Regions from separate parts of the Pseudomonas sp. 37 R 15 genome, predicted to be linked through region 2. Evidence: predicted binding sites of a transcription regulator. Region 2 holds the regulator's gene; each other region holds the start of a gene.

Region 1 (7,459 bases), on a different contig from region 2:
AACCCCTATCTGGACACCCACTTCTGCTTCGATCACCCAGAGGCCCTGGACCAGGCCGGTGTATTCGATGCCAGCGCGCGGCAGGTCATCGGCAGCGCGGTCGGCCATTACCGCGCGCAGACTGTGCGGTCGCACCTGCAATATTTCGACTGCGATTTGCAGTTCCCCGAACCGTTACGCATCCACAAGGTGCTGCCCGACAGCGTGTGCATCGTGCAGGTACTGAATGGGCAATGGCAGCATCGGGTAGACGGTCGGCTAAATGAATACACCCTCGGCGCGCCTCATGTGCTGGGCTTGAGCGAAAGCATGGAAGCCATGGACCAGATGCCTGCCGGCAGCCATGCGCGCATGGCCGGGCTGCGCATCGGCGGCGACTACCTGCGCGAATTGGCCGAAGAAGACCCGTCACTGCAATCGCTGGCCAGGCTGCTCGACGATGGCATGCACTTTTCAGAACTGCACGGCTGCCGTGTCGTCGGGCGTTTGTTCGAGCGCCTTTATCACTCGCCCTACCAGGGCACGTTGGAACGGCTGAATCAGGAAAGCCTGAGCCTGGCCGTGCTGGTCGAGCTGGCGACGCACCTGGCGCCACAGCCGGCCACCCCTGAGACCGCGTTGCGCAGCCATTCGGACCTGGCACACGAAGCACGCTTCAAGCTCGACGCCAACCTGATGAACCCACCCGGCACTCTGGCGCTGGCACGGGAACTGGGCGTGGGTGAAACCACCCTGAGACGCGCCTTCAGCCGGGTGTACGGCCAGTCGATGCTCGATTACGTGCGCCAACAGCGCCTGGAACTGGCGCGCAACCTGCTGCGCCAGCGCAAATGGCACGTGGCACAGATTGCCCACCGTCTGGGCTACGCCAACCCTGCCAACTTCAATCATGCCTATAAGGCGTATTTCGGCCATCCGCCAGGGGCGCAGTCCTGACGTTCGCTACGCCCCGCAGCCGCTTTGATGATGCTTTTTCAACCGATTATTGCGGAGGAGCGTTGTAGCCCTGGCGACTCGACTTGCGCCTACGCATGGGTGAGCCCGGTCAACGTATCCGCAATGGTTTTAGTGCGTTGCGCCGTACCCTCGGTCGCGCGGCTCGACGCCCCCAGTGCATCGAGCATTTCGCGCAACGCGCCGACGCCGGTGGATTGGTCTTCGATCTGCTGGGCAACACGCTGGATCTCACTGGACAGCAGGTCAATATCCACACCGATTTCCGCCGCATTCTTACGGGTGATTTCCGCCAGTTTGCGCACTTCATCCGCCACCACCGCAAACCCCCGGCCCAGGTCGCCCGCGCGCGCCGCTTCAATAGCGGCGTTAAGCGCCAGCAGGTTGGTCTGCCCGGCGATCTGCTGGATCACCTGCACAATCGACTGGATACGCAAACTCGACCCGGCCAGCGTGCGCGCACCTTCCACCGCCACATCCGCCTGGCTGGAAAGCCCTTCCACCGTTGTCCCGGCCTGGGCAGACACGGCGTTCTGCTGGTTGATCGTACCCACAAGTTCATCCATCGACGCGTGCAACTCACCCGAGTAATGCTTGAGCTGCGCGGCGATGTCCTCCTGCTGACGCTCGGCATGGGCCAACACCATGCCTAAGTCTGCCAAGCCTTCGAACACCGGCAGGATATTGCGGTCCAGCCCACGGGTATTGAGGGTATTGCTGAAGTCATTGTTCTTGAACGCGGTAATCTGCTTGACCACCACATGGTTCAACCCCGCCAACTTCTTCACCTGGCGCCGTAGGAAAAACGCCTTGAACTCGCCGTAATGGGCGATGAAATTGTCCACGTACTCATCACTGAAACTCGCACCCTTGGCCACCCGAAAGAAGAAAATCGCAGTCAGCGTCTGATTCAGGTTCAAGCCCAAAATCTCCCCAAAGGTCGAAAAACCCGCCAACGGTACATCACCAAAAATGCCGGCCATGCTGCCCAGCTCGGCGCCGTTGTTCAGCCGGCGCAAAATGCAGTCATTCAAAATCCCCGCCACCGGCTGGCCACCCTTGCCGCGCAGGAACTGCTCATAGTCCAGGCGCGTCGCCTCACGCAACGGCGTACGCCGCACCATCACCAATTCCTCGCCCGGCGCCACGTCGCAAAACAACTGCACGATCTGCTGCTCATAATCGATGCGCGCGATGGATCGTACAAACAACTCACTGCCCACCCGAATCGCAAACGAATAGTCCGCCAGCTTCGACTCCAGCGCCTGGGGCACGCAACTGAACGCATCACACAGCGCTTGCACCATGCTCTTGATATTGCCGTTGCTGTCGATCACCTGGTCAATCGTGCGGTCCTCCACCGACGCGGTCAGCACACTGAAGGTCAAATCCGCCGGTTTGAAGTTCTGGCTCTTGAACACCCCAAACCGCACATTTGCCGCCGTCTTCAGGAACACAATCTGCGCATGGTTCTGATAACTGCGCTGACCGTCATGAATCAGCGTCTTCTGGAAATCCGACTTACCCCCGGCCGATCCCCCTACAAACAAACATGGAAACCGCCCCGACTCATACAGCGCCTCCATAAAGAACGACTCCGACGCCGACAGCCCGTCGAACACCACATACGCCAACGTATCGCGATGATCAATCGACATGCGTACCTGCACTCGCTTGATATTGGCCACCAACTTGGCAATCCGCTCCTGCATCCCCAACCGCTTACCGCCGCCGCGAATGTCCTCACACTCCAACGGCACCATCACCACCTCGGCCGAGGCGATCAGACTGTCGTCGAACAGCTGCAATACAACCCGGTCCCAGCGCTCGCCCGTGGCGCAATACAGCGAATTGGGTGCATTGCAGAGTTCGCCGGAGGTGGTGCACAGGCTGATGGTGGATTGGGGGAAGCGGCGTTTGAGCTTGGCGGAGATTACGTCGATGTCCAGATGCGGCGAGATAAAGCCGGTGATCAGGGTGGGGGTGATACGTAAGGCGGTGAGGGCGGCGTCCAGATCGTTGGCAGTGCTGGTGAGCGTGGCGGTGCCTTGACGATCACCCCGGGCTTTTTTTAGACGGGAGAGTGGGTTCATGTGGTGGACTCGATTTGGGGGGATAGGGGTAGGCACGCGATTGGTAGGGTTATCGGCCGGTTGGGTGGGGGCTGGAGGGGGATGTGACGGATGGACGCGGTTTTAGGGAATTCTCCTTTATTGCCAGGCCGCTTTAGGCCGAGCGTGAATCGCTCCGGGTTTCGTAGACGCTCCTGGTGTCCGCTTTTAGCCGATTCAAGCCCGTCGTCAGAAGCAGGAAACTGCGCAGTTCTTCGCCGGTTCCGGCGTCACGAATGATCACCGTAGCACCCGGGCTTGACCGACATATACCCACTATCCGCCAAGCGATACAGCCAGGGATATCGTCAATCCTCATGCCGCTCCACCAAAAAATCCACAAACGCCCTCACCCGCGCCGGCATCGCCGTGCCCCCCACAAACACCGCATGAATCGGCTCCACATCCCCCGGGTTATAAACCTCCAGCAACGGCACCAGATCCCCGCGTTCAATATCCTGCGCCACGCTGAACGTTCCTACCCGCGCAATCCCCGCCCCCAGCTTCGCCAATTGCGCCAATGCCTCGCCGCTGTTCCCTTCAATCGTTCCCGCCACCTTTAAAGAAAACTCCCGCCCGTCCATGCGAAACGGCCAGTCGGGAGCCGCCCGGCGGAAGTTGAAGCGCAGGCAGTTGTGCTGAAGTAGGTCCTGCGGCGTCACGGGGGTGCCGTGCCGGGCCAGGTAGTCCGGGGAGGCGACGATGACTTGGCCGGTGGCGCCGATATGGCGGGCGGTCAAGGGGCTGTCGGGGAGTGGGCCGAAGCGGATGGCCACGTCTGCCTGGCCGCCGAGGATGTCCACCACTTCATCGCCGAGCATCAGGTCGACCACGATGGCGGGATAGCGGGCGCTGAAGGCGGCGATCAGTGGAACGATGGTCATGCGGCCATGGGCCAGTGCCGCGCTGACTCGCAAGCGGCCGCGTGGGGCGCCCTGGTCGGTGATGGCGTCTTCGACTTCGGCCATGTCCGCGAGGATGCGCCGGGCGCCGCGCAGGTAGGCTTCGCCTTCGGCGGTGAAGGTGATGGCGCGGGTGGTGCGCAGCAGTAGCCGGGTGCCGATGCGCTGTTCGGTGCGGGTGATGATGCGGCTGATGGACGATGGCGTCAGCCCCAGGGCGCGCGCCGCGCCGGACAGGCTGCCGTGTTCGGCGACCAGGGTGAACACTTCCATCTCGCCTGAGCGGCCGGCCATGTCCATTTTTGCCTCCTGCGCAAAGGTGTAATTCCCAACCAGGGGCTACTGCTTGAAAAGCTTGGATTGTAGCATTCGGCACACAGATGAGGAGTCACCCATGCGTATCAATCCACCCCTTGTAGCGTTGTCCGTCGGTGCCTTTGGCATCGGGGTTACCGAGTTTGCACCCATGGGCATGTTGCCCGGTATTGCCGCCGATCTAGGCGTATCCATTCCCGCCGCCGGGCTGTTGGTGAGCGCCTACGCCATGGGCGTGCTGATCGGTGCGCCGATCATGACGCTGGCGACGGCCAGGGTGCCGCGCCGTTATCTGCTGATCGGGCTGATGGCGATTTTCACCCTGGGTAATTTGCTGTCGGCGCTGGCGACCAATTACCAGACCTTGATGATCGCGAGGCTAGTGACGTCGCTGAACCACGGGGCGTTCTTCGGCATTGGCGCGATTGTGGCGGCAAGTGTGGTAGCACCGGAAAAGCGCGCGGGTGCGGTCGCGGCGATGTTTCTGGGGCTGACCCTGGCGACCATCGGAGGCGTGCCGCTGGCGACCTGGTTTGGTGAGAACTTCGGCTGGCGCACGGCGTTCTGGGGCATCAGCGGGCTCGGCGCGGTGGTGATGGCGGCGCTCTGGTGGGCATTGCCGAATGCGCCCGCGCCCAAAGGCGGCAGCCTGATGGCGGAGATTCGCGTGCTGGGTCGCGGGCCGGTGCTGGCGGCATTGGCGCTGACGGTGGTGGGCTCCAGTGCGATGTTTACGGTGTTCACTTACATCGCGCCAATTTTGCGCGACGTTACTCACGCATCGACTAACTTCGTCACTGGCATGCTCGTGCTGTTCGGTATCGGGCTGACCCTGGGCAACGTGTGGGGCGGCAAGTCTGCGGACCGCTCGGTGGACCGTACGCTCATTACGTCGTTGGTGGTGTTGATTGCCGTGCTGCTGGCTTTCTCGGTGCTGATGCAATGGCCGCTGCCGGCCGCCTTGTCGATCCTGCTGTGGGGCGCCGCCAGCTTTGCCCTGGTGCCGCCGTTGCAGATGCGTGTGATGGAGGCCGCCAAAGCTGCGCCCAACCTGGCCTCGGCGATGAACATCGGCGCCTTCAATTTTGGCAATGCGATTGGCGCGGCAGTGGGCGGCGCGGTGATCAACGCCGGCTTGGGCTATCCGGCCATTTCCCTGGCCGGTGCGCTGATGGCAGGGCTGGGTTTGCTGATGGTGCTGGGGTTGGGCTGGCGTTCGCGGCGTAAGGGGTCACGCACTTGCGCCGACATCCATTTTCCGACGACAGTGGATGAGCGCGTTTAACCGAAGAGAGTAGCCCATGACCCGCGACCAACTCGCCAGCTTCTACGAAAGCTATATCGATTGTCTGAATCGCCAGGATTGGCAGCACCTGGGTGATTTTGTCCACGCCGATGTCACCTACAACGTGAGCCGGGTCGGCCTGGAGGGTTACCGGGCGATGCTGGAGCGGGACTTCCGGGAAATTCCCGATCTGGTGTTCCGTATTCAGTTGCTGGTTGCCGACCCGCCGACGGTCGCCAGTCGGCTGAACTTTCGGGTCAGCCCCAGGGGTGAGTTTTTCGGGCTGCCGATCAATGGCAAGACGGTCGTGTTCGACGAGAACGTGTTCTATGAATGCGTCGACGGTAAATTCGCTCGCGTCTGGTCGGTGATTGACAAGGCTGCGATCGCCGAGCAGTTGTGAGGCAACGCCCACTGACGGTGTGGGAGCGCTCGAGCCTTGGCGAGGCCGCGATGGCGGTAGGTCAGGCAACGTGAATGCCAGCAGTGCCGCCGCCTTCGCGGCCTCGCCAAGGCTCGTGCGCTCCCACATTTGCTCATCACCAGTCCCACCTCCCCATCGCCCATGCGCCAAAAAAAGTCATGCATCGGACCGCTCGGTTGCGAGCCTGGCGATAGCGGCCTATGTTTCAAGCCATGCAGTAATTTGCTGTCCCCCCACCCTGTGCCCATCCCGTAACCCAGGTGACGACATGCCTACCCTCTCCCGCCCCGCCGTACTTGAACTGATTGGCAACACGCCGCTGGTCAAGGTCAGCCGCTTCGACACCGGCCCCTGCACGCTGTTTCTCAAGCTTGAATCGCAAAACCCCGGCGGCTCCATCAAGGACCGTATCGGCCTGGCCATGATCGACGCCGCCGAGCGCGACGGCCGCCTGTGCCCCGGCGGCACCATTATCGAAGCCACCGCCGGCAACACCGGCCTGGGCCTGGCGCTGGTCGGTCGGGCCAAGGGCTATCGGGTGGTGCTGGTGGTGCCGGACAAGATGTCCACGGAAAAGGTGCTGCACCTCAAGGCCATGGGCGCCGAGGTGCATATCACCCGCTCCGATGTGGGCAAGGGCCATCCCGAGTATTACCAGGACGTGGCGGCGCGCCTGGCCAAGGATATTCCGGGCTCGTTCTTTGCCGATCAATTCAACAACCCGGCCAATCCGCTGGCCCATGAAACCAGCACCGCACCGGAGATCTGGGCGCAGACCCAGCATGATGTCGATGCGATTGTGGTGGGCGTCGGCTCGGCCGGCACCCTTACCGGCCTGACCCGTTTCTTCAAGCGCGTGCAGCCCGAACTGGCCATGGTGCTGGCCGATCCGGTGGGGTCGGTGATGGCCGAATACAGCCGCAGCGGTCAGCTTGAAACCCCGGGTTCCTGGGCCGTCGAAGGCATCGGCGAGGATTTCATTCCGTCGATTGCCGACCTGTCCAGCGTGCGCCACGCCTACTCGATCAGCGATGAAGAAAGCTTCGACCATGCCCGCCAACTGCTCAAGGCCGAAGGCATTCTGGGCGGCTCGTCCACCGGCACCCTGCTCGCCGCCGCGCTGCGCTATTGCCGCGAGCAAACCGAACCCAAGCGCGTGGTGACGTTCGTGTGCGACACCGGCACGCGCTACCTGTCCAAGGTCTACAACGACCAGTGGATGAATGACGCCGGGCTGTTGCAGTACAAGCATTACGGCGACCTGCGCGACCTGATCGCCCGCCGCTTCGAAGATGGCCGGGTGATCAGCGTCAGCCCCGACGACACCCTGCTTACCGCCTTCCAGCGCATGCGCCTGGCGGATGTCTCGCAACTGCCGGTATTGATCGACGGCCAGCAACTGGCCGGGGTCATCGACGAGTCCGACCTGCTGCTGGGCCTGCATCAGGACGCCGCGCATTTTTCCATG
Region 2 (7,459 bases):
CTTGACCGCATTGAGCGAGTCGAGCAGTTGCTCGAACTCGCTGTCGGTCACGTCCGGCTCGGCTTGCGCCACCGGTTCAGGCTCGGCTTGCACCGCAGGTGCTTCGGCAGCCGGTTCGGCCAGGCGCGCCAGGGCGGCCAGCAGTTCCGGGGTGGCGGCCGTGATCGGCGCACGTTCGCGCACTTCGCTGAACATGCCGTTGACCGCATCCAGTGCTTCGAGAATCACGTCCATCAATTCCGAGTCAACCTGACGCTCACCCTTACGCAGGATGTCGAACACGTTCTCGGCGATGTGACAGCACTCCACCAGCTCATGGAGCTGGAGGAAGCCGGCGCCCCCTTTTACAGTGTGAAAACCGCGAAAAATTGCATTGAGCAGGTTCGCATCATCCGGGCGGCTTTCCAGCTCGACCAGTTGTTCGGACAGTTGCTCTAAAATTTCGCCGGCCTCTACAAGGAAATCCTGAAGGATTTCTTCATCGGCGCCGAAGCTCATGTGGGTGCTCCTTAGAAGCCTAAACTGGACAGCAAATCGTCTACGTCATCTTGACCGGATACGACGTCTTCACGTTTATCGGCATGAATCTGCGGACCTTCACCCTTGGCGAGATGTTTTTGTGGATCTTTTTCCGAGAGGATCGCTTCACGGTCATGTTCGATGCCGGCAAAACGGTCGACCTGGCCGGCCATGAGCACCAGTTTGAGCAGGTTGCTTTCCACTTCGGTGACCAGTTGGGTCACCCGCTTGATCACCTGGCCTGTGAGGTCCTGGTAATCCTGGGCCAGCAGAATATCGTTGAGGTTGCTGGCCACCGTGCGATTTTCCTGTTCGCTGCGCGACAGAAAACCGTCAACCCGACGCGCCAGCTCACGGAACTCTTCAGCCCCTACTTCGCGGCGCATGAAACGGCCCCAGTCCACGCTCAGGGCGTGGGCTTCGCTGGCCATGCCGTTGACCAGGGGCGTGGCGTTTTCCACCAGGTCCATGGTGCGGTTGGCCGCCGCCTCGGTCAGCCTGACCACATAGGACAGGCGTTCAGTGGCATCGGTGATCTGCGAAATCTCTTCGGCCTGGGGCATGCGCGGGTCAATCTGGAAATTGACGATCGCACTGTGCAGCTCGCGTGTGAGCTTGCCCACTTCCTGGTACAGGCCGCGGTCACGGGTCTGGTTAAGCTCATGGATCAACTGCACCGCGTCGGCGAACTGGCCTTTTTCCAGGCTGTCGACCAACTGGTGAGCATGCTTTTTCAGGGTCGACTCAAAGTCGCCCTGTGACGTTTCTTTATGCTCCATAGCTCCCCCGCGATGGCATTAGCCGTGGATGCGTTCGAAGATTTTTTCGATCTTCTCTTTCAAGGCCAATGCTGTGAATGGCTTGACCACGTAACCGTTGACCCCGGCTTGGGCGGCTTCGATGATCTGTTCACGCTTGGCTTCGGCGGTCACCATCAACACCGGCAGGCTGCGCAGTTTTTCATCGGCGCGCACATGGCGCAGCAAATCGATACCGGTCATGCCCGGCATGTTCCAGTCGGTTACCAGAAAGTCGATGCTGCCGCTGTTGAGGATCGGAATCGCCGTAATGCCGTCATCCGCCTCGACCGTGTTAGTGAACCCAAGGTCACGCAACAGGTTTTTTATGATCCGCCGCATCGTTGAGAAGTCATCAACGATGAGGATTTTCATGTTCTTGTCCAATTCGACCTCCAAGCAGTCTTAAACGCGCCCAGCACCTGGACGCGCCACTTCAATCAACAGGCGTTACACAAAAAGGACTGCCCAGGGCACCACGGAGCGATCCCGCGAAGGCCGAAGCCTTCGCGGTAGCATCTGCAGTGTCCCCACACTGCCTGTCAGCGCGCGCGCCACTCTCCCAACCGTCCCCGCAAGCGGGCCGCGCACTGGCTATGCAACTGGCTGACACGCGATTCGCTGACCCCCAGGACCTCACCGATTTCCTTGAGGTTCAGCTCTTCGTCGTAGTACAGCGCCAGCACCAGGCGCTCACGCTCCGGCAAATTGGCAATGGCGTCCGCCAACGCGCCCTGGAAACGCTCATCTTCCAGATCGCGTGACGGTTCCATATGCGCACTCGCGCCGTCCTCGTGCAGCCCTTCGTGTTCGCCGTCCTGCAACAGGTCGTCGAAACTGAACAGGCGGCTGCCCAAGGTATCGTTCAAAATCCCGTAATAATCGTCGAGACTCAATTGGAGTTCGGCCGCAACTTCATGATCTTTAGCGTCACGACCGGTTTTTGCTTCAATTGCACGAATTGCGTCACTGACCATGCGCGTATTGCGGTGTACCGAACGCGGCGCCCAGTCGCCTTTACGCACCTCATCGAGCATCGCGCCACGGATACGGATACCCGCATACGTCTCGAAACTCGCGCCCTTGCTCGCGTCATATTTGGTCGACACTTCGAGCAGGCCGATCATGCCGGCCTGGATCAGGTCTTCCACCTGCACGCTGGCGGGCAGGCGCGCCAACAGGTGATAGGCAATGCGCTTGACCAGGGGCGCATAGCGCTCGATCAATTCGCCCTGGCTGTCACGTGCCGACTTTTTGTAAAGGTTGTAGCCGCTTGATGTCATAGCACAGGTCCCGCGCTCGTCTGATGCACCAGTCGCTCGACGAAAAACTCCAGATGCCCCCGAGGGTTGGCAGGCAGCGGCCAGGTATCGACCTTCTGGGCAATGGCCTTGAACGCCAGTGCGCACTTCGAACGAGGGAACGCTTCGTAGACCGCACGCTGCTTTTGCACGGCCTTGCGCACACACTCGTCATAGGGAACTGCGCCGACGTATTGTAACGCCACATCGAGGAAACGATCCGTGACCTTGGTCAACTTGGCGAACAGGTTGCGCCCTTCCTGCGGGCTCTGGGCCATGTTGGCCAGCACGCGGAAGCGGTTCATGCCGTAGTCACGGTTAAGCAGTTTGATCAGGGCGTAGGCATCGGTGATCGAGGTGGGTTCGTCGCACACCACCAGCAGGACTTCTTGCGCTGCGCGTACAAAGCTGACCACCGACTCGCCGATCCCGGCGGCGGTGTCGATCACCAGCACGTCGAGGTTGTCGCCGATATCGCTGAAGGCCTGGATCAGGCCGGCGTGCTGCGCCGGGCTCAGGTGCACCATGCTCTGGGTGCCGGAGGCGGCCGGCACGATGCGGATCCCACCGGGCCCCTGCAGCAGCACATCGCGCAGCTCACAGCGGCCTTCGATCACATCGGCCAGCGTGTGTTTGGGGGTCAGCCCCAACAGAACGTCCACGTTGGCCAGGCCCAGGTCAGCATCCAGCAGCATGACGCGACGGCCAAGCTCTGCCAGGGCCAGGGACAAATTCACTGACACGTTAGTTTTGCCGACGCCACCTTTGCCGCCGGTCACCGCGATCACCTGTACGGGATGCATGCTGCCCATTTTATTTCTTTACCTTGTCTTGCTTAGACGCAGGCTACATGGCTTGGCCGCGTGTATCGCTTGCAGGCCATCGATGTAGGTACATTTCACGGTGTTCATCCTGCCTCATCCCACCCGTTTTGCCGGGTTGTGATAAAGGTCGGCGAACATATCGGCCATCGCTTCCTCGCTAGGCTCGTCTTGCATTTGCACGCTGACAGCACGGCTGACCAACTGATGACGGCGCGGCAGATGCAAATCATCCGGGATCCGCGGCCCGTCGGTCAGGTAGGCGACCGGTAGTTCATGACTGATTGCCAGGCTCAACACTTCGCCCAGGCTGGCAGTTTCATCCAGTTTGGTCAGGATACAACCGGCCAGCCCGCAGCGTTTATAGCTGTGGTAGGCAGCGGTAAGAACCTGTTTCTGGCTGGTGGTTGCAAGCACCAGGTAATTTTTTGACTTGATGCCACGCCCGGCCAGGCTTTCGAGCTGCATGCGCAGGGCCGGGTCGCTGGCTTGCAGGCCGGCGGTATCGATCAACACCACGCGCTTGCGCAGCAGCGGGTCGAGGGCGTTGGCCAGGGACTGGCCCGGGTCGACATGGGTCACCGGCACATTGAGGATGCGGCCCAGGGTCTTGAGCTGTTCCTGGGCGCCGATGCGGTAACTGTCCATGCTCACCAGCGCGATGTTTTGCGCGCCGTACTTGAGCACGTAGCGCGCTGCCAGCTTGGCCAGGGTGGTGGTCTTGCCCATGCCGGCGGGGCCGACCATGGCGATCACACCGCCCTCTTCCAGGGGTTCGATTTCCGGGGTGGCAATCATGCGTGCCAGGTGCGCCAGCAGCATGCGCCAGGCCTGGCGCGGCTCTTCGACTTCGGAGGTCAGCGCCAGCAGGTCACGGGACAACGGGCCGGACAGGCCGATGCGTTGCAGGCGACGCCACAGGTTGGCCTGTTGCGGCTTGCTGCCTTGCAGTTGCGTCCAGGCCAAAGAGCCGAGTTGCACTTCGAGCAGCTCGCGCAGGCCGTTGAGTTCAAAGCGCATCGAATCGAACGCACGCTGATCGACCGCGGCGGCCGGGGCTGGCGCGGCGGGACGCGGCGGTTCGACAAACGTAGGTTCCACCAGCGGCTCGGAAGCGGTCAGCGGCAGGCCGGCGAACAACTGGCGATTGGTGGTAGCGTCGCTGTCGCCGCGCATGCTCAGTTCGGCCTGGGCCGAGACGATGCGCGAAGCGGTCTTGCGCAGCTCGTCTTCAAGCTCCATGTTCGGCACGCGCGGCGCCAGGGCCTGGGGGGTGTAATCCAGGGCAGCCGTCAGCTCGACACCGCCGGCAATACGACGGTTACCGATAATCGCGGCATCGGCGCCCAGCTCATCGCGGACCAACTTCATGGCCTGACGCATATCGGCGGCGAAAAAACGCTTAACTTGCATAACCCACTACCCTCAGCCGTTGGGCCCTACTGTCGCGACGATAGTCACTTGCTTATTGTCAGGAATTTCCTGGTAAGCCAACACGTGCAAATTCGGTACTGCCAGGCGTCCAAAGCGCGACAACATCGCGCGGACCGGACCGGCCACCAGCAAAATCACCGGCTGGCCCTGCATCTCCTGGCGCTGCGCGGCTTCGATCAACGAACGCTGCAGCTTTTCAGCCATGCTTGGCTCCAGCAACACACCTTCTTCCTGGCCTTGCCCTGCCTTCTGAATACTATTGAGCAATATCTGTTCCAACCTTGGCTCCAAGGTGATAACAGGCAGCTCAGACTCAACGCCTACAATGCTTTGCACGATTGCGCGGGACAAACCGACGCGCACCGCCGCCACCAGCGCGGCAGTATCTTGACTCTTGGCGGCGTTGTTGGCGATGGCCTCGGCAATGCTGCGAATGTCCCGTACCGGCACTTGTTCGGCGAGCAAGGCCTGCAGCACCTTGAGCAACTGCGACAGCGACAGCACGCCCGGCACCAGCTCTTCGGCCAGTTTCGGCGAGGCCTTGGCCAGCAAACCCATCAATTGCTGGACTTCCTCGTGGCCGATCAGCTCGTGGGAGTGCTTGTAGAGAATCTGATTGAGGTGAGTGGCGACCACGGTGCTGGCGTCGACCACGGTGTAACCCAGCGATTGCGCCTGGCTGCGCTGGCTGACTTCGATCCACACCGCCTCCAGGCCGAAAGCCGGATCTTTGGCGGTAATGCCGTTGAGCGTACCGAACACCTGGCCGGGGTTGATCGCGAGTTCGCGGTCCGGGTAGATCTCGGCTTCGGCCAGGATCACGCCCATCAAGGTCAGGCGGTAAGCGCTGGGGGCCAGGTCGAGGTTGTCGCGGATATGCACGGTGGGCATCAGAAAGCCCAGGTCCTGGGACAACTTCTTGCGCACACCCTTGATCCGCGCCAGCAACTGGCCGCCCTGGTTGCGGTCCACCAGCGGAATCAGGCGGTAACCCACTTCCAGGCCGATCATGTCGATCGGGGTCACGTCGTCCCAGCCCAACTCCTTGGTTTCCTGGGCGCGGGCCGGGGATGGCAGCAATTCCTGCTGGCGTGCGATTTCCTGCTGGGCCTGGACCTTGACTGCATTCTGCTTTTTCCAGAACAGATAGGCCGCGCCGCCGGCCATGGCCGCCATGCTCAGGAACGAAACGTGAGGCATGCCCGGCACGATGCCCATGACGGCCATGATGCCGGCGGCCACGGCCAACGCCTTGGGGGATGCGAACATCTGGCGGCTGATCTGCTTGCCCATGTCTTCGGAGCCCGAAGCACGGGTCACCATGATCGCTGCCGCTGTAGATAACAACAGTGATGGCAATTGCGCCACTAAACCGTCACCGATGGTCAGCAAGGCGTACACCTTGCCTGCGTCGCCGAACGTCATGCCGTGCTGGAAGATCCCCACGGCGATGCCGCCGATCAGGTTGATGAACAGGATCAACAGGCCGGCGATGGCATCACCGCGCACGAATTTGCTGGCGCCGTCCATGGAACCGTAGAACTCGGCCTCCTGGGCGACTTCGGCCCGGCGTGACTTGGCCTGGTTCTGATCAATCAGGCCGGCATTGAGGTCGGCGTCGATGGCCATCTGCTTGCCGGGCATCGCATCCAGGGTAAACCGCGCGCTCACCTCGGAAATCCGCCCGGCACCCTTGGTCACCACCACGAAGTTGATAATCATCAGGATCGCGAACACCACGATACCGACCACGTAGTTACCGCCGATCACCACCTCACCGAAGGCCTGGATCACCTTACCGGCGGCGGCGTGACCGTCCTGGCCATGGAGCATCACCACGCGGGTGGACGCCACGTTCAGCGCCAGGCGCAGCAGGGTCGCCACCAGCAGGATGGTGGGGAACACCGCAAAATCCAGTGGCCGCAGGGCGTACACACAGACCAGCAGCACCACCACCGACAAAGCAATGTTGAAGGTGAAAAACACATCGAGCAGGAACGGCGGCATCGGCAACATCATCATTGCCAGCATCACCAGCAACAACAACGGCACACCCAGATTGCCCCGCGACAGGTCAGTCAGGGTGCCACGGGCCGTGCTGAGCATTTGAGAGCGATCTACCACCGGTATTCCTCGTGTCCTTGAAGCAAAGTTTTGACGCTGGGAGGCGTCCTGAAGGCGGTATTGCAAGAAGCCTTCCAACTTTGCTTTCGGGCTCTGACAACCTGCCAAGCGCCCGAGGCCATCGGGCCTGAATCCATTCAAATGTGGGAGGGGGCTTGCCCCCGATAGCGGGGTATCAGCTATGGATTTGTTGACTGACACACAGCGATCGGAGGCAAGCCCCCTCCCACATTTGGTTTTGTGTGCAGCCAGGTAATGCCCAGGAAATTTCCGACAAGGATTTGGGGTTGCCCCTAGGAAAACCGCTCTAGTCTCCGTACACCGCTGCAAACGCAGCGGACGGGCGTCGCGGTCCGATTTACCAATGCGCAAAAGCACCATTGTCCGCTTTCAGTCAGCGATTTTTTGTCGTTTACTGTGCGGCCCTTATGGTGGCTGTGCGCGGGATACCTTCGGGTATGCC
Region 3 (7,459 bases), on a different contig from region 2:
AGGCCGCCATCGGCAGCAAGCCCCCTCCCACACTGAATCTGCATCCAGTCTTCAACAGTTCATTCACGCACGTTCATTTAGCAAACGCGTACTCGCCGCCCTGCTCTACCGCCTTGCGATAAGCCGGTCGCTGCTGGAGCTTGTCCACCCACGCCGCAAGGTTCGGATACGCCTGCAACTTGCCCTGGGCCTTGGCGATTTCGCCGATAAAGCTCATCTGGATGTCCGCGCCGGACAGTTCGTCACCCACCAGGTACGGCGTTTGCCCGAGTACGTCATTGAGGTAGCCGAGGTAATTGGCCAGCTCCGATTCAATGCGCGGGTGCAGCGGTGCGCCAGCTTCACCCAGGCGCCCGACGTAGAGGTTGAGCATCAGCGGCAGCATGGCCGAGCCTTCGGCAAAATGCAGCCATTGCACGTAGTTGTCGTAGGTGGCGCTGGCCGGATCGGGTTGCAGTCGGCCCTGGCCGTGGCGGCGGATCAGGTAGTCGATAATGGCAGCCGATTCGATCAGTACGCGGGGCCCGTCCTCGATCACCGGCGATTTGCCCAAGGGATGAATCGCCTTGAGCTCGGCTGGCGCGAGGTTGGTTTTCGGGTCGCGTTGGTAGCGCTTGATTTGGTAAGGCAGGCCCAGTTCTTCCAGAAGCCAGAGGATGCGCTGGGAGCGGGAGTTGTTGAGGTGGTGAACGGTAATCATAGGGGCACAGCTCCGTTGGGGTTAAGGAGAAGACTACACGACGGCGATGGAGTGCCCTCAATTCGCTTCATCCCAGTCGAAACCGCGCCGTGTTGTCGCTCAACGCCCGGCTGCCCTGGCTCAGGCTGTCGGCAGCCTGATTGACCGCCCGCGCGCCGTCGAGCAGACGTCCGGCAGCCTGGTCGACCTGCTGGATATTGCCGCTCACTTCGTCCGCCGTCGCAGCCTGCTCCTCCACGGCGGCGGCGATGTGCGCCAAGGTGTCGGTGACGTGCTGCACGGCACCGGCAATTTCCCCCAGGCGCGTGCCCAGGCCGGTGACGGATTCGGCATCGGTGAGCGCCTGCTCGCACGCGGCGCCCATCAGGCTGACGGCCTGGCTGACCGTGGCGCGCAGGCTGTCCACCGTGCCGGCGATCTGCGCAGTGGACGCCTGGGTGCGTTGCGACAGGCTGCGCACCTCATCGGCGACCACTGCAAACCCGCGGCCTTGCTCGCCGGCGCGGGCGGCTTCGATGGCGGCGTTAAGGGCCAGCAGATTGGTCTGTTCGGCAATACCACGAATGGTATCGACCACCGATTGAATCTGCTGGCCTTGTTGGCTGACCTGTTCCAACGCATTGGCGGTGTCGGACAGGCGCTGGTTGAGTTGCTGGATACTGGCCGTGGTGCGCTGGCTGTCGCGGCTGCTGTCTTCGGCGATACGGCGGGTGTGCCGGGCGCTGTCGGCAGCCTGCTCGCAGCTTTTGGCAACGCCCAGGGAGGTGGCAGCCAGTTGGGTGGCGGCCGCAGCGATCTGGCTGATCTGGTGCCGCTGGTCTTCGACGTCGGTGAGGGTACTGCCCGATTGCGTGCTGAGGGTAAGCACGGTGGCGCCCAATTGCTCGGTTTCATGATTGACCCCGAGCAGGCTGGTGCGCAGTTGCACCACGGCAACGTTGAGCGCCGTGCTGATGGCAGCGAGTTCGTCGCGCCCCTGCACCGCCACTTCGACGCGCAGGTTACCGTCACGCAGGGACTCGGCGAGCGTGGTGATGCCACTGGCGCTGCGACGGATCGAGGCTTGCAGGCAGATGAACAGGTACAGCGCCGCCAGCGCCAGCAGGCTGAACGTTGCCGCCACGGGAATGAAGTGCTGCAACGATCGCTCACGGTAATAACTCAAGCGTGCATCGAGCGAATGCAGCGATTGGCTGCGCAGCGCGCCCAGCGCCGCGAGCATGGCGTCGACACTTTGATCGAACGCAGCACTGTCGAGCTTGATGGTGCCGCCGAACACGCCGTCGTCCAGGGTTTTGAGTTCGCTGTCCAGGCGTTGCAGGCTGGCGTCGTATTGTTCGGTCCAGGGCTCAAGGCCGGGGTATTGCTTGGCCTTCAGCGCGGTGGCGGCCTTGACCAGTTGGTCCCGCGCATCGCCGATGCGGCCGCGCAGGTCACGCATCTGCAAGCGGCTTTGCAGGGTGAACTGGCCCGAGGCAATCGAGGATTGGCCGACGCTGGCCGTGCGGCCGATGCGCTCGATCAGGTCCGGTGCGTGCTGGCTGGAAATCTGCATCAGCAGATAGGTTTCCAGCCAGGGATCGAGGATCAGGCCGGTGTCCAGGGTAATCTGTTCGCGCAGCGACTGCATCGCGGTCAGCGCGGCGGTGAAACGGTCATAGCCATCCGGCCACCAGCCGACGGTGCGCAGGGCCGGGGTGTCCATGCCCTTGACCGCGGCCTGCAGCGTGTCGAAGCGCGCCTGGGTAGCAGCGCTGGCGTGATGGGTTTTGAGTGCGTCCCCCAGGGTTTGCAGCCCTTGCTGAATCAGCGGACTGCCTGCATCCACCCTGGCCATCGCGGCCTGAGCGGCAGGGGTCGGGGTATGCAGAATATCCAGGGCTTTCCAGCGGGCGGCCAGGTTGCGCTGGGCGCTCAGTTGCACATCGAGCGGGTCCAGCGCCAACAGTTGGTGCACGCCGGACTGTTCGCTGGAAATCACCGCGAGTTTGTCGTGGTAGTCCTGGCCGATCATCCACAGGCTGCCGGCGAGCGGCAGCATGAACAGTAAGAACAGCACCTGGAACTTACGCGCGAAACCGAACCGCCCGAGCAGACGGATACCGGGTGATAAAAATCTTTGCATGCCCTACAAACTCCCCTGAACAACCCCATACTTCACAGCCGGGAATGACTAACGGCAAAATGCCATGTCATTGATTATTCTGGCTCAAGCAAGATCTGGGCCGTGGGATACAAGCGTGACGACACGTGCCATGGCGCTAAGAAACCTTTGATCGGTGCGCGAAAATGGGGCGAAAGCACTCATTACCGGGCACGCGCCTGTAACCGCCAGGGACACGGTCTGATGCGAGAGCGGTCGAGCGTTGACGATCCCGGGCGGTCTTCAGGTCAACAGTTGAGTGATCCACTGAATATGCCGGGCGATCCCATGGATTTTTTCTTCCGGCACCGACTGCCTGGCTTTCTCGAAACTGGCCAGGGTCTTTTGTTTCTGGTGCAACAAGCGCTGCCACTTCGCCACGAACACCGGACTGCGCTCCAGCAAATGCAGCGGCCCGAAATACAGCTGTTTTTCGGTGTAGGACACAGGCCCGGTGCGTTCGGCGACGATGATTTCGTAGTAGAAGCGATGCTCGTGCAGCAGCTCTTCGCGCACGATTCGGTAGCCGTTGTGCATCAACCAGTGGCGCAACGCATACTCGCCGCCATTGGGTTGCAGGATCAGGCGCTCCTGGCCATTCAACTGCGCCTTGCCGCTGTCGAGAATGTCACGAATGGTCTCGCCGCCCATGCCGCACAGACTGAGGGCCGTGATGGCGTCGCCCGGCTCGATGGCCGCCAGACCGTCGGCCAGGCGCACGCTGATGTGCGCTTCAAGGCCGTTGTCGCGCACGGTGCGCCGGGCCGCATGAAAAGGCGTGGTCGCAGCCTCCCCCGCCACCGCGCTGGCAATTACGCCACGACGCATCAGCGCCACCGGCAAGTAACCATGGTCCGAGCCGATATCGGCCAGGCGCGCGCCGGCCGGTACGTGCGCCGCCACGCGCTCCAGGCGCATGGACAATGTGTGTGGGTTCAACGCGGGTTCCTTTTCATTCGCCGGAGAATCGATCCCGGCTATTGGTCAAATGCAGCACCATTGCCGCCCGCGCGGCATCCGGGTCCTGACGCTTGAGCGCATTGAAGATCGCCTCATGCTCCAGGCTCGCCAGTTGACCCAGCCTGGCAAAATCCGCTCCGCCGCGTTCGTCAGCCTTGACCTGGGTGCGAGGGATCATTGCGCTGCCCAGGTGCTGCATGATTTCACTGAAAAACGTGTTGCCGGTAGCCTCGGCGATGAGTTGGTGAAAGCGCTTGTCCTCTTCCACACAACTGTCGTTGTTGGCCAGGGAAGCCTGATAGTCGTCCAGCGCCTGGCGCATGTGGGCCAGTTGCGCGTCGGTACGGCGCAACGCGGCCAACGCCACCGCCTGCACTTCCAGACCCAGGCGCAGTTCCAGCATGTTGCGCACGCTGGCGACGGTGTCGACGTGCAGGCGCAGGCCCTGCCGGGCGTGTTGCTCCAGCACGAACGTGCCGATGCCGTGGCGCGTCTCCACCAACCCCGACGCCTGCAGCTTGGAGAGGGCTTCGCGTACCACCGTGCGGCTCACGCCATGCTCAAGCACGATGGTGGATTCGGACGGCAGTTTTTCGCCCGGCTTGAGCTGGCCGAGCAGAATGCGCTGGGTCAGCGCGTCGACCACGCCTTGGGCCAGGTTGGTGGAGCGTCTGCGCACAGGGGGTGCGTTTTCAATGGGCATCGCTAACGGGTCCACGGGGTTGGGCTGAGGGGAGCTTAACATCCTGCAGACGGACGGCGCCGAGTTGATTGACGAGGCGACCAACTTGTATGACAACCAACCTGATAGACCGGCATTACGCTCTCCCCCTCCTGCGAACCAGACAGGACTTCGCTGACACGCAAGCCCTTATAACGCTGGCAAATAACCAAAATCATCACCCCACAAGCGCGCTTATGAGAAGAAATACTCCCTGCACCGCATTGCGATTTATAAAAAACAACTTGTATGATGTCTGTTAACAAAACCCACAACCCGCATAAAAACAAATCAGGGGGCGTTTTCCATCGTGAACCATTCCAGTCGTGCATCCGCTGCACCAGAAACCGATTCGGTGCTCACCCGCGCCGTGAGCAAAGTGAAGGGCCATGTGCTCCCACTGTTCGTGGTCATGTTCATCCTCAACTACATCGACCGGGTCAATATCGGCTTCGTGCGTACGCACATGGAGCACGACCTGGGCATCGGCGCGGCGGCCTATGGCTTCGGCGCCGGCCTGTTCTTCATCGGCTACGCGATCTTTGAAGTACCGTCCAACATGCTGCTGCAAAAGGTCGGCGCGCGCATCTGGCTGACCCGCATCATGTTCACCTGGGGCATCGTCGCCACGCTGATGGCGTTCATCCAGAACGAAACCCACTTCTACATCCTGCGTTTTTTGCTGGGTGTGGCTGAAGCGGGCTTCTTTCCCGGGGTGATCTACTACTTCACGCGCTGGTTGCCCGGGGTTGAGCGCGGCAAGGCCATCGCGATCTTCCTCAGCGGTTCTGCGGTGGCGTCATTGATCTCGGGCCCGCTGTCGGGTGCGCTGTTACAGATCGAAGGTCTCGGCTTGCACGGCTGGCAATGGATGTTCGCCATTGAAGGCCTGGCCTCGGTGGCGCTGGGCTTCTTTGTGTGGTTCTGGCTGGACTCCAAACCTCATGACGCCAAGTGGCTGAGCCGCGAAGAACAGGACGCGCTGGTTGAGGCCATCGATCAGGAACAGCGTGACCGCGAAGCCCTGACCACGGTCAAACCGACCCTCGGCAAGCTGCTCAAGGATCGTCAGATCCTGCTGTTCTGCGTGTTGTATTTCTGCATCCAGCTAACCATTTATGCAGCGACGTTCTGGCTGCCGAGCATCATCAAGAAGATGGGCGACCTGAGTGATATACAAGTCGGCTTCTTCAACTCGATTCCCTGGTTGATCTCGATCATCGCCATGTACGCCTTCGCAGCGCTGTCAGGCAAGTTCAAGTTCCAGCAGGCCTGGGTCGCGGCAGCCTTGTTGATCGCAGCGGCCGGGATGTTCATGTCCACCACGGGCGGGCCGATCTTCGCGTTCGTGGCGATCTGCTTTGCGGCCATCGGTTTCAAATCCGCGTCTTCGTTGTTCTGGCCGATCCCCCAGGGCTACCTGGACGTGCGCATCGCCGCTGCAGTGATCGCATTGATCAATTCCATCGGCAACCTGGGCGGCTTTGTCGCGCCGACCACCTTTGGCTTTCTGGAGCAAACCACCGGCTCGATCCAGGGCGGGCTCTACGGCCTGGCCGGCACCTCGGTGCTCGCAGCCATCCTGGTGTTTTTCGCCAGGACCTCACCTTGCGCCGGGCTGACGTCGCCCAGCATTGCGCCCACCGCCAACGCCATCAGCAAACCTCTTTGAGCGTATTAAGGACCTTGCCATGAATACTCCCGTCATCACTCACTTGCACGTCATCCCGGTCGCCGGTCACGACAGCATGCTGCTGAACTTAAGCGGCGCCCACGGCCCCTACTTCACGCGCAATATCGTGATCATCAAGGACAGCAGCGGCAACACCGGCGTGGGTGAAGTGCCCGGCGGCGAGCGCATCCGGGAAACCCTGGAAGACGCGCGCAGCCTGGTGATCGGCCAGCCGATCGGTCAGTACCAACGCATCCTCAACCAGATGCGCAGCACCTTTGCCTCTCGGGACGCGGCCGGCCGCGGGCTGCAAACCTTTGACCTGCGGATCACCATTCACGCCGTTACCGCGATGGAGGCGGCGCTCCTGGATTTGCTCGGTCAGTTCCTCGAGGTGCCGGTGGCCGCTCTGCTCGGCGAGGGCCAGCAACGCGATGCGGTGAAGATGCTCGGCTATCTGTTCTACGTCGGTGACCGCACCGCCACGGACCTGGCCTACCGCAACGAGGCAGAATCCGACGACGACTGGTTGCGCCTGCGCCATGAGAAAGCCCTGACTGCCGACGCGGTGGTACGCCTGGCCGAAGCCGCCAAGGCCCGATACGGTTTCAACGACTTCAAGCTCAAGGGCGGCGTATTGAGTGGCGATGCCGAAATCGAAGCGGTCACCGCCCTGGCCGAGCGCTTCCCGGAGGCGCGCATCACCCTCGACCCGAACGGCGCCTGGTCACTCAAGGAAGCCATCCGCCTGTGCCGCGACCAGCATCATATTCTCGCCTACGCCGAAGACCCCTGCGGCGCGGAAAACGGCTATTCGGGCCGCGAAGTCATGGCCGAATTCCGCCGCGCCACCGGCCTTAAAACCGCCACCAACATGATCGCCACCGACTGGCGCGAAATGGGCCATGCGATCCAGTTGCAATCGGTGGACATTCCCCTCGCCGACCCGCACTTCTGGACCATGCAAGGCTCGGTGCGCGTGGCGCAAATGTGCAATGAATGGGGCCTGACCTGGGGCTCGCACTCCAACAACCACTTCGATATATCCCTGGCCATGTTCACCCAGGTGGCAGCGGCCGCGCCGGGCGAGATCACCGCCATCGACACCCACTGGATCTGGCAGGACGGCCAACGCCTGACCCGGAAGCCGCTGAAAATTGAAGGCGGCTACGTGAAGGTCCCGGCCAGGCCTGGCCTGGGGGTGGATATCGACATGGACGCCGTGGCCAAGGCCCACGAACTGTACAAAGGCATGGGGTTGGG
Region 4 (7,459 bases), on a different contig from region 2:
CCTGGATACGTTCTGTAAAACCTCCCCGCCATCCTTGTTCCCACCTCGTCTACCCTTGAATAATCCGCAGGCAGCGGCCCCCCATTCAAGGATCGAGCATGTCCCTCGCCATCGTCCACAGCCGCGCCCAGGTCGGCGTCGAAGCCCCCGCCGTCACTGTCGAAGTGCACATGGCCAATGGGTTGCCGTCACTGACGCTGGTGGGCCTGCCGGAAACTGCAGTAAAGGAAAGCAAAGACCGCGTACGCAGCGCCATTCTCAACTCGGCCCTGCAATACCCGGCGCGGCGCATCACGCTCAACCTCGCGCCCGCCGACCTGCCCAAGGACGGCGGGCGTTTTGATCTGGCGATAGCCCTTGGGATCCTGGCGGCCAGCGTGCAGGTCCCGGCGTTGATGCTCGATGAGGTTGAGTGCCTGGGAGAGTTGGCGCTGTCCGGCGAAGTACGTGCAGTGAAAGGCGTGTTGCCGGCCGCTTTGGCGGCGCGCAAGGCCGGACGCACCTTGATAGTGCCCAGGGCAAACGCTGAGGAGGCGTGCCTGGCGTCAGGGTTGACGGTGATTGCAGTGGATCACTTGCTACAGGTGGTGGCGCACTTGAATGGGCATGTGCCGATCGAGCCCTACCGGTCGGACGGCTTGTTGTACCTGAACAAACCTTACCCGGACCTCAGTGAAGTCCAGGGCCAATTGGCTGCCAAGCGTGCCTTGCTGATCGCAGCTGCGGGGGCGCATAACCTGCTGTTCAGCGGCCCGCCCGGCACCGGCAAGACGCTGCTCGCCAGCCGCCTGCCGGGGTTGCTGCCACCGCTCAGTGAGCAGGAAGCGCTGGAAGTCGCGGCAATTCAATCCGTGGTCAGCCTGGCACCGTTGAGCCATTGGCCGCACCGGCCGTTTCGCCAGCCGCACCACTCGGCGTCGGGCCCTGCACTGGTCGGCGGCGGATCGAAGCCGCAACCGGGGGAAATTACCCTGGCCCACCACGGCGTGTTGTTCCTGGATGAATTGCCGGAATTTGACCGCAAGGTGCTGGAAGTCCTGCGCGAGCCACTTGAATCGGGACATATCGTGATTTCCCGCGCCCGCGACCGGGTGAGGTTCCCCGCGCGCTTTCAACTGGTCGCGGCGATGAACCCCTGCCCTTGCGGTTATATGGGCGAACCCAGCGGCCGTTGCCGGTGTACACCGGAACAGATACAGCGCTATCGCAACAAGCTCTCGGGGCCGTTGCTGGACCGGATCGATCTGCACCTGACGGTGGCGCGGGAAGCCACGGCGCTGAGCCCGGCACAACAGACCGATGACACCACCGCGAAAACGGCCGCGTTGGTGGCCGACGCGCGGGAACGCCAGCAACGACGCCAGGGCTGCGCCAACGCATTCCTCGACCTGCCGGGGCTGCGCGAGCACTGCACGCTGGCGAAGGTCGACGAACGCTGGCTGGAGAACGCCTGCGAGCGGCTGACGCTTTCGTTGCGGGCGGCCCATCGCTTGCTCAAGGTGGCGCGTACGTTGGCGGACCTGGAACAAACAGACGCCATCGCTCGCCACCATTTGCAAGAGGCCTTGCAATACCGCCCGGCGGCGACCTCTTGAGCCTTGCGCAGCAGCCAAAGGGCTGACTTAGCGGAAGCGATCCACCTCATGCCGCAAGCCCGCCGCCAGGGTTTCCAGCTCTTTGGCGGTGATCGCCAGGTTCGACACCACTTCACGCTGCTCGCTGTTAGCCAGTGCAATGCTCTGCAAGTTACTGCTGAGCAACGTCGCGGTGCTGCTCTGCTCCTGGGTGGCGGTGGTGATTGCGGCGAACTGCTGCCCGGCCGAGCGGCTCTGCTCGTCGATGCGCGCCAGGGCCGAGGCCACATCCGCGTTGCGCGACAGGCCTTCCTGCATCAGCACGTTGCCGTGCTCCATGGTACTGATGGCATTACCGGTTTCCTGCTGGATGCTCTGGATCATTCCGGAAATTTCATCGGTGGCCTGGCGGGTGCGCGAGGCCAGGTTGCGCACTTCGTCTGCGACCACGGCAAAGCCGCGACCTTGCTCACCCGCGCGGGCCGCTTCGATGGCGGCATTGAGCGCGAGCAGGTTGGTCTGTTCGGCAATCGAGGTGATCACGCCGACGATACCGCCGATTTCCTGGGAGCGCTGGCCCAGGGTGTTGATCACCGTAGCGGTGCTGTTAAGCGCGGTGGCGATGTGTTCCAGGGACGACGAAGCCTCCTCCATCGAGGCACGCCCGATACGGGTCTGCTGGGCATTTTCCTGGGCCAGACGCTCGGTGTTGCCCATGTTGTCGGCGATATTCAGCGAGGTGGCGCTGAATTCTTCCACCGCGCCGGCCATGCTGGTGATCTCGCCGGACTGCTGCTCCATGCCTTCATAAGCGCCGCCAGACAACCCCGACAGCGCCTGGGCACGGCTGTTGACCTCTTCAGCCGCCTTGCGGATGTGCGAAACCATGGTCGACAGCGCCTCGCCCATCTGGTTGAAGCTGCGCGCCAATTGGCCGATTTCGTCATGGCTGGAAACATTGAGGCGCGCACTCAGGTCACCTGCGCCGAGCGCTTGAGCCTGAAGCACCAAGTCACTCAATGGCGCGAGCTTGCTGCGCAACAGCCATACCGTGGCCCCCACGGCCAACAGCATGGCCAGCACACTGCCAATGACCAGGCGCATGCCGACGTCCCACGTCACTGCACGAATCTCGGCCTTGGGCATACTTGCCACGACCGCCCAAGGGCCACCCTCGAAGGGTACCGACACGCTGTAGAAATCTTCGTTCTTGTCACTCCAGAAGCGGCCTTCACCGGGTTTCTTCGCCAAGTCGAGCATCACTGCGACAGCTTGATCCAAGGCTTGCACACCGGCCGGCGGTACCAACCAGTGCTTCTGTTCATCCAGCAGCGACAAGGAGCCGGTCTGGCCGATACGGAAGCGCTTGAGGTTGTCGAACTGGGCTTTCTGTTCGTCGGTGTAGTCGAACCCGATGAACAATACCGCGATGACCTTTCCGCTGGCGTCACGCACCGGGCTGTACTGGGTCATATAGGAGCGATCGAACAACACTGCCCGGCCGATGTAGGCCTGCCCGTTGAACACACGCTGGTAGGCCGGGCCCTGGCGATCCAGCACGGTGCCGATGGCGCGGTTGCCATCCTGCTTGGTCAGGGAGGTGCTGATGCGGATGAAGTCATCGCCGCTGCGCACGAATACCGTGGCCACGCCGCCGGACATGTCCTTGAATTCGTCCACTTCGCCGAAGTTGTTGTTCAGTAACTCGCTGCCCAGGTACAGGCTTGGGGTTTGTACACCGGCCACGGCGACAGGCTGGTCCGCACGCACGCTCAAGCCGGCGCCGAAGCGCTTTTCAAACAGCCCGCTCAAACGCTGAGTGCTCTCGCGCAAGGTGCTGTGGAAGGTATTGAGTTGGTCGGCGAGCAGGCGCGCCTCGCTGGCCAAGTGTTCCTCGCGGGTGGCGAGGTTGGCGGTATCGAGCGAGCGTAGAGCGAAGACGGTACTGCCGCTGATGACGACAGCCAGAATCACGGCCAATGCGAGGCCTAACTGGGAAGCGATCCGAGCGCGAGGTTGAGACATGACAGCTCCTGAGCCGAGGCCAGGATCATCCTGATCTCTTAGCGCTGCTCGGCGAATTATCTAGTGGGAAACGTGGTGCACGAGGGTTCCAACCCACCTACTTCGGCGGGGTTCCACAATACTTGAGCGATTCACAGGGGTGTCACGCAAACGATTGCTCTTCATGCGCAGACCCTTTCATTCGAGGCGAGTCACAGCGGGCAGAACCATCGCCTGCACCTCGCCCTGTAGAAACTCCGCCAGGCGCCGCAGGCGCTCACCGCCGGGACGGGTTTTCGGCCACACCAGGTAATAACTTTCCCCGCTGGCGACGGCCGTTGGCCACGGCAGGCTCAAGCGTTTCTGTGCGACGTCCTCGGCCACCATCAACAGGTCTCCCATGGACACGCCATAACCGCGCGCGGCAGCGATCATGCCCAACTCCAGCGTGTCGAACACCTGCCCACCCTTGAGCGAGACCCGGGAGGTCAGCCCCATGCGCTCCAGCCAGTAACGCCAGTCACGCCGGTCCGGGGTCGGGTGCAGCAATTCGGTCGTTGCCAACCGCTGCGCGTCCCAAGGGCCGTCGTCCAATAGATTGGGCGCGCCCACCGGAATCAGCATTTCGGCAAACAGGTAGCTGGCCTCCCAGTCCGCCGGAAAGTGCCCGTTACTGAGCAACACTGCGCAATCGAACGGTTCCTGATTGAAGTCCACTTCATCGATGTTCATCCACGCGCTGGTGAGCTGCACCTCGTTGCCCGGCTGCAGGGCCCGAAAGCGGCTCAACCGCGCCAACAGCCAGCGCATGGTCAGGGTGGACGGTGCTTTCATGCGCAAGATGTCATCTTCGGCGTTCAGGGTATGGCAGGCGCGCTCCAGGGCGGCGAAGCCTTCGCGCACGCCGGGCAGCAACAAACGCGCCGCTTCCGTGAGTTGCAAGGTACGGCCGTTGCGCTGGAACAGCCGGCAGGCGAAATGCTCCTCGAGCGTACGAATATGCCGGCTGACCGCACTCTGGGTAATCGACAACTCCTGCGCCGCGCGGGTGAAGGAGTGGTGACGGGACGCGGCCTCGAATGCCCGCAGGGCGTAAAGCGGGGGAAGACGACGAGACATTTGATAACTCCGACAGCGCAATTGGCAAACCCTACCAGAATCGATCAGGCATGAGTTTTAATCATGCAAACAATCACTTTTATCCTTTTGTGCAATGCGCCGAAAGCGCCGAGAATCAACCGTCCGCACCTCCCAGACATTTCGAGATTGATGATCATGCAGCATCCGGCACGTACCGAACTCTGGGCCATTCTGCGGCTGTCGGGGCCGTTGATTGCCTCACAGTTGGCGCACATGCTGATGGTGTTGACCGACACCCTGATGATGGCCCGCCTGAGCCCCGAAGCCCTGGCCGGCGGGGGCCTGGGCGCGGCGACCTATTCGTTCGTGGCGATTTTCTGCATCGGCGTGATCGCGGCAGTGGGCACCCTTGTGGCCATCCGTCACGGCGCTGGCGACATCGACGGCGCCACCCGGCTGACCCAGGCCGGGCTGTGGCTCGCGTGGTTGATGGCCCTGGCGGCGGCGCTGCTGCTGTGGAACCTCAAGCCGGTGCTGCTGTTGTTCGGCCAGACCGAAACCAACGTGCAGGCCGCCGGACAATTTCTGACCCTCCTGCCCTTCGCCCTGCCCGGCTATCTCAGCTTCATGGCACTACGTGGTTTCACCAGTGCCATCGGCAAAGCCACCCCGGTGATGGTCATCAGCCTGTGCGGCACGGTGGTCAACTACCTGCTCAATCACGCGCTGATCGAAGGCATGTTCGGCCTGCCCAGACTCGGGTTGATGGGCATTGGCCTGGTGACGGCCATTGTCGCCAATGGCATGGCGTTGGCGCTGATGTGGTACATCCGCAGCAACCGCACCTACGCCGCCTATCCGCTGAGCAGCGGGCTGCTGCGCCTCAATACCCAGTACCTGCGCGAGTTGTGGCGCCTGGGGCTGCCAATTGGTGGCACGTATGCGGTGGAAGTCGGGCTGTTTGCGTTTGCGGCGCTGTGCATGGGCACCATGGGCAGTACGCAGTTGGCGGCGCACCAGATTGCCCTGCAAATCGTCTCGGTGGCGTTCATGGTTCCGGCGGGGATGTCCTACGCGGTGACCATGCGTATCGGCCAGCATTATGGCGCCGGCCAGTTGCTGCGGGCACGTATGGCCGGACGGGTCGGCATCGGCTTTGGTGCCCTATTGATGCTGGGGTTTGCCGTGGTGTTCTGGCTGTTTTCCGACCCGCTGATCGGGCTGTTCCTCGACCATGACGATCCGGCGTTTCATGACGTCATCGTCCTGGCCGTCAGCCTGCTGGCCGTCGCCGCCTGGTTCGAGCTGTTCGATGGCGTGCAGACCATCGCCATGGGCTGCATCCGTGGCCTCAAGGACGCCAAGACCACGTTCCTGGTGGGGCTCGGTTGCTACTGGCTGATCGGCGCGCCAGCGGCCTGGTTGATGGCGTTCACCCTGGGCTGGGGGCCGACCGGTGTGTGGTGGGGCCTGGCATTGGGGTTGGCGTGCGCGGCGGTGAGCCTGACCTGGGCGTTCGAGGCGAAGATGAAGCGGATGATTCGGCGAGAGCCGGACATACAGCCTGCCTTTCAGGCGGCGCAGACAGAGTAAAGCCCTGCTCGGTCAGACCTGTGGGAGTGGGTACTCAGCCCGACAACGCCTGCTGGCTTTGGCCGGACGTCAGGTATTCCACCAGCTCAGCCAACGGCAACGGTTTACTGATCAAGTAACCCTGGGCTTGATCGCAACCAAACAGTCTCAGAAGTTCAAGCTGCTCGAGGGTTTCCACGCCTTCGGCCACCACTTCCAGGTTGAGGTTGTGGGCCAGGTTGATCATGGCGTGTACCAGCTTGCGATTCTCTTCGCGCTCTTCCATGCCGCCGACGAAGCTCTTGTCGATCTTCAACAAGGCAATCGGCAGGCTGTTGAGGTGCACGAACGATGAAAAACCGGTACCGAAGTCATCCAGGGAAAACCGCACGCCGAGGCGGCCGAGGGCGTCCATGGTCTGTTTGACCAGGTCGCTGCGACGCATCACAGCGGTTTCGGTCAGCTCGAATTCCAGCCATTGCGCTTCCACGCCGCGCTCGGCAATCAGGCGGCTGAGTGTCGAGAGCAACTGACTGTCCTGGAACTGGCGAAACGACAGGTTGACCGCCATATGCAACGCCGGCAGGCCGCGTTCGCGCAGGTCCTGCATGTCGCGCAGGGCCCGGGATATCACCCAATAACCCAACGGCACGATCAGGCCGCTCTGCTCGGCCAGGGGCACGAACTCGCTCGGAGGCAACAGGCCACGCTCGCCGTGGCGCCAGCGCACCAGGGCCTCGAGGCCGACGATATGCCCGTCATCCAGGTCCAGGCGCGGCTGGTAATGCAGCTCCAGCTCATCGCGGCGCAAGGCACGGCGCAACTCGCTTTCCAGATCGGCCAGGCTGCGCGCGTTGCGGTTGATGCGTTCGTTGAAGATATGAAAGGTGCAGCCCTGGGTGCTTTTGGCCTGTTGCATGGCGATATGGGCGTGCCACATCAACGGATCGGCCCCGGCACGGGCTCGGGCATGCGCCACGCCCAGGCTGCAGCCGATCAGCAGGCTTTCGCCGTCCACCCAGTACGGCTCGGCCATCACTTCGGTGATGCGCTCGGCCATCCATTCGGCGCGCTGGGGCGCACGGCGGGTGTCGATCAGCAGCGCGAACTCATCGCTGCCCAGGCGCGCCAGTTGATCACCGGCTTCAAGCTGGCTCTTGAGCCGTGAGACCACCTGCAAAATCAAGCGGTCGCCGGCCTGGTGACCGAGGGCATCGTTGGCGTGACGG

What was found. Region 2 encodes FliA, which starts transcription of late flagellar genes. Its sites were predicted from a motif close to CTAAAGTTTNNNNNNNNNNNGCCGNTAA; they were not measured.
Region 1: BFQ04_RS21925 (methyl-accepting chemotaxis protein) is a predicted target of FliA. The motif match lies at 3,097-3,124, and genes of this name have one in related genera.
Region 3: BFQ04_RS07090 (methyl-accepting chemotaxis protein) is a predicted target of FliA. The motif match lies at 3,008-3,035, and genes of this name have one in related genera.
Region 4: BFQ04_RS25790 (methyl-accepting chemotaxis protein) is a predicted target of FliA. The motif match lies at 3,699-3,726, and genes of this name have one in related genera.

The regions. Positions count from the first base shown of each region.
Region 1 is NZ_CVTV01000056.1:209,627-217,085, reverse strand. It holds gene BFQ04_RS21930 (helix-turn-helix transcriptional regulator) at 1-936, shown strand, start outside; gene BFQ04_RS21925 (methyl-accepting chemotaxis protein) at 1,026-3,047, opposite strand; gene BFQ04_RS21920 (LysR family transcriptional regulator) at 3,374-4,267, opposite strand; gene BFQ04_RS21915 (MFS transporter) at 4,362-5,567, shown strand; gene BFQ04_RS21910 (ester cyclase) at 5,584-5,970, shown strand; gene BFQ04_RS21905 (pyridoxal-phosphate dependent enzyme) at 6,260-7,459, shown strand, end outside.
Region 2 is NZ_CVTV01000018.1:399-7,857, forward strand. It holds partial or broken gene BFQ04_RS03870 (Hpt domain-containing protein) at 1-498, opposite strand, end outside; gene BFQ04_RS03875 (protein phosphatase CheZ) at 510-1,298, opposite strand; gene BFQ04_RS03880 (chemotaxis response regulator CheY) at 1,317-1,691, opposite strand; gene fliA (RNA polymerase sigma factor FliA) at 1,859-2,599, opposite strand; gene fleN (flagellar synthesis regulator FleN) at 2,596-3,429, opposite strand; gene flhF (flagellar biosynthesis protein FlhF) at 3,535-4,851, opposite strand; gene flhA (flagellar biosynthesis protein FlhA) at 4,864-6,978, opposite strand.
Region 3 is NZ_CVTV01000022.1:1,298-8,756, forward strand. It holds gene BFQ04_RS07085 (glutathione S-transferase family protein) at 74-700, opposite strand; gene BFQ04_RS07090 (methyl-accepting chemotaxis protein) at 768-2,825, opposite strand; gene BFQ04_RS07095 (tRNA (adenine(22)-N(1))-methyltransferase) at 3,087-3,782, opposite strand; gene BFQ04_RS07100 (FadR/GntR family transcriptional regulator) at 3,796-4,506, opposite strand; gene BFQ04_RS07105 (MFS transporter) at 4,835-6,196, shown strand; gene gudD (glucarate dehydratase) at 6,216-7,459, shown strand, end outside.
Region 4 is NZ_CVTV01000061.1:5,586-13,044, forward strand. It holds gene BFQ04_RS25785 (YifB family Mg chelatase-like AAA ATPase) at 99-1,595, shown strand; gene BFQ04_RS25790 (methyl-accepting chemotaxis protein) at 1,623-3,599, opposite strand; gene BFQ04_RS25795 (LysR substrate-binding domain-containing protein) at 3,777-4,697, opposite strand; gene BFQ04_RS25800 (NorM family multidrug efflux MATE transporter) at 4,848-6,251, shown strand; gene BFQ04_RS25805 (putative bifunctional diguanylate cyclase/phosphodiesterase) at 6,286-7,459, opposite strand, start outside.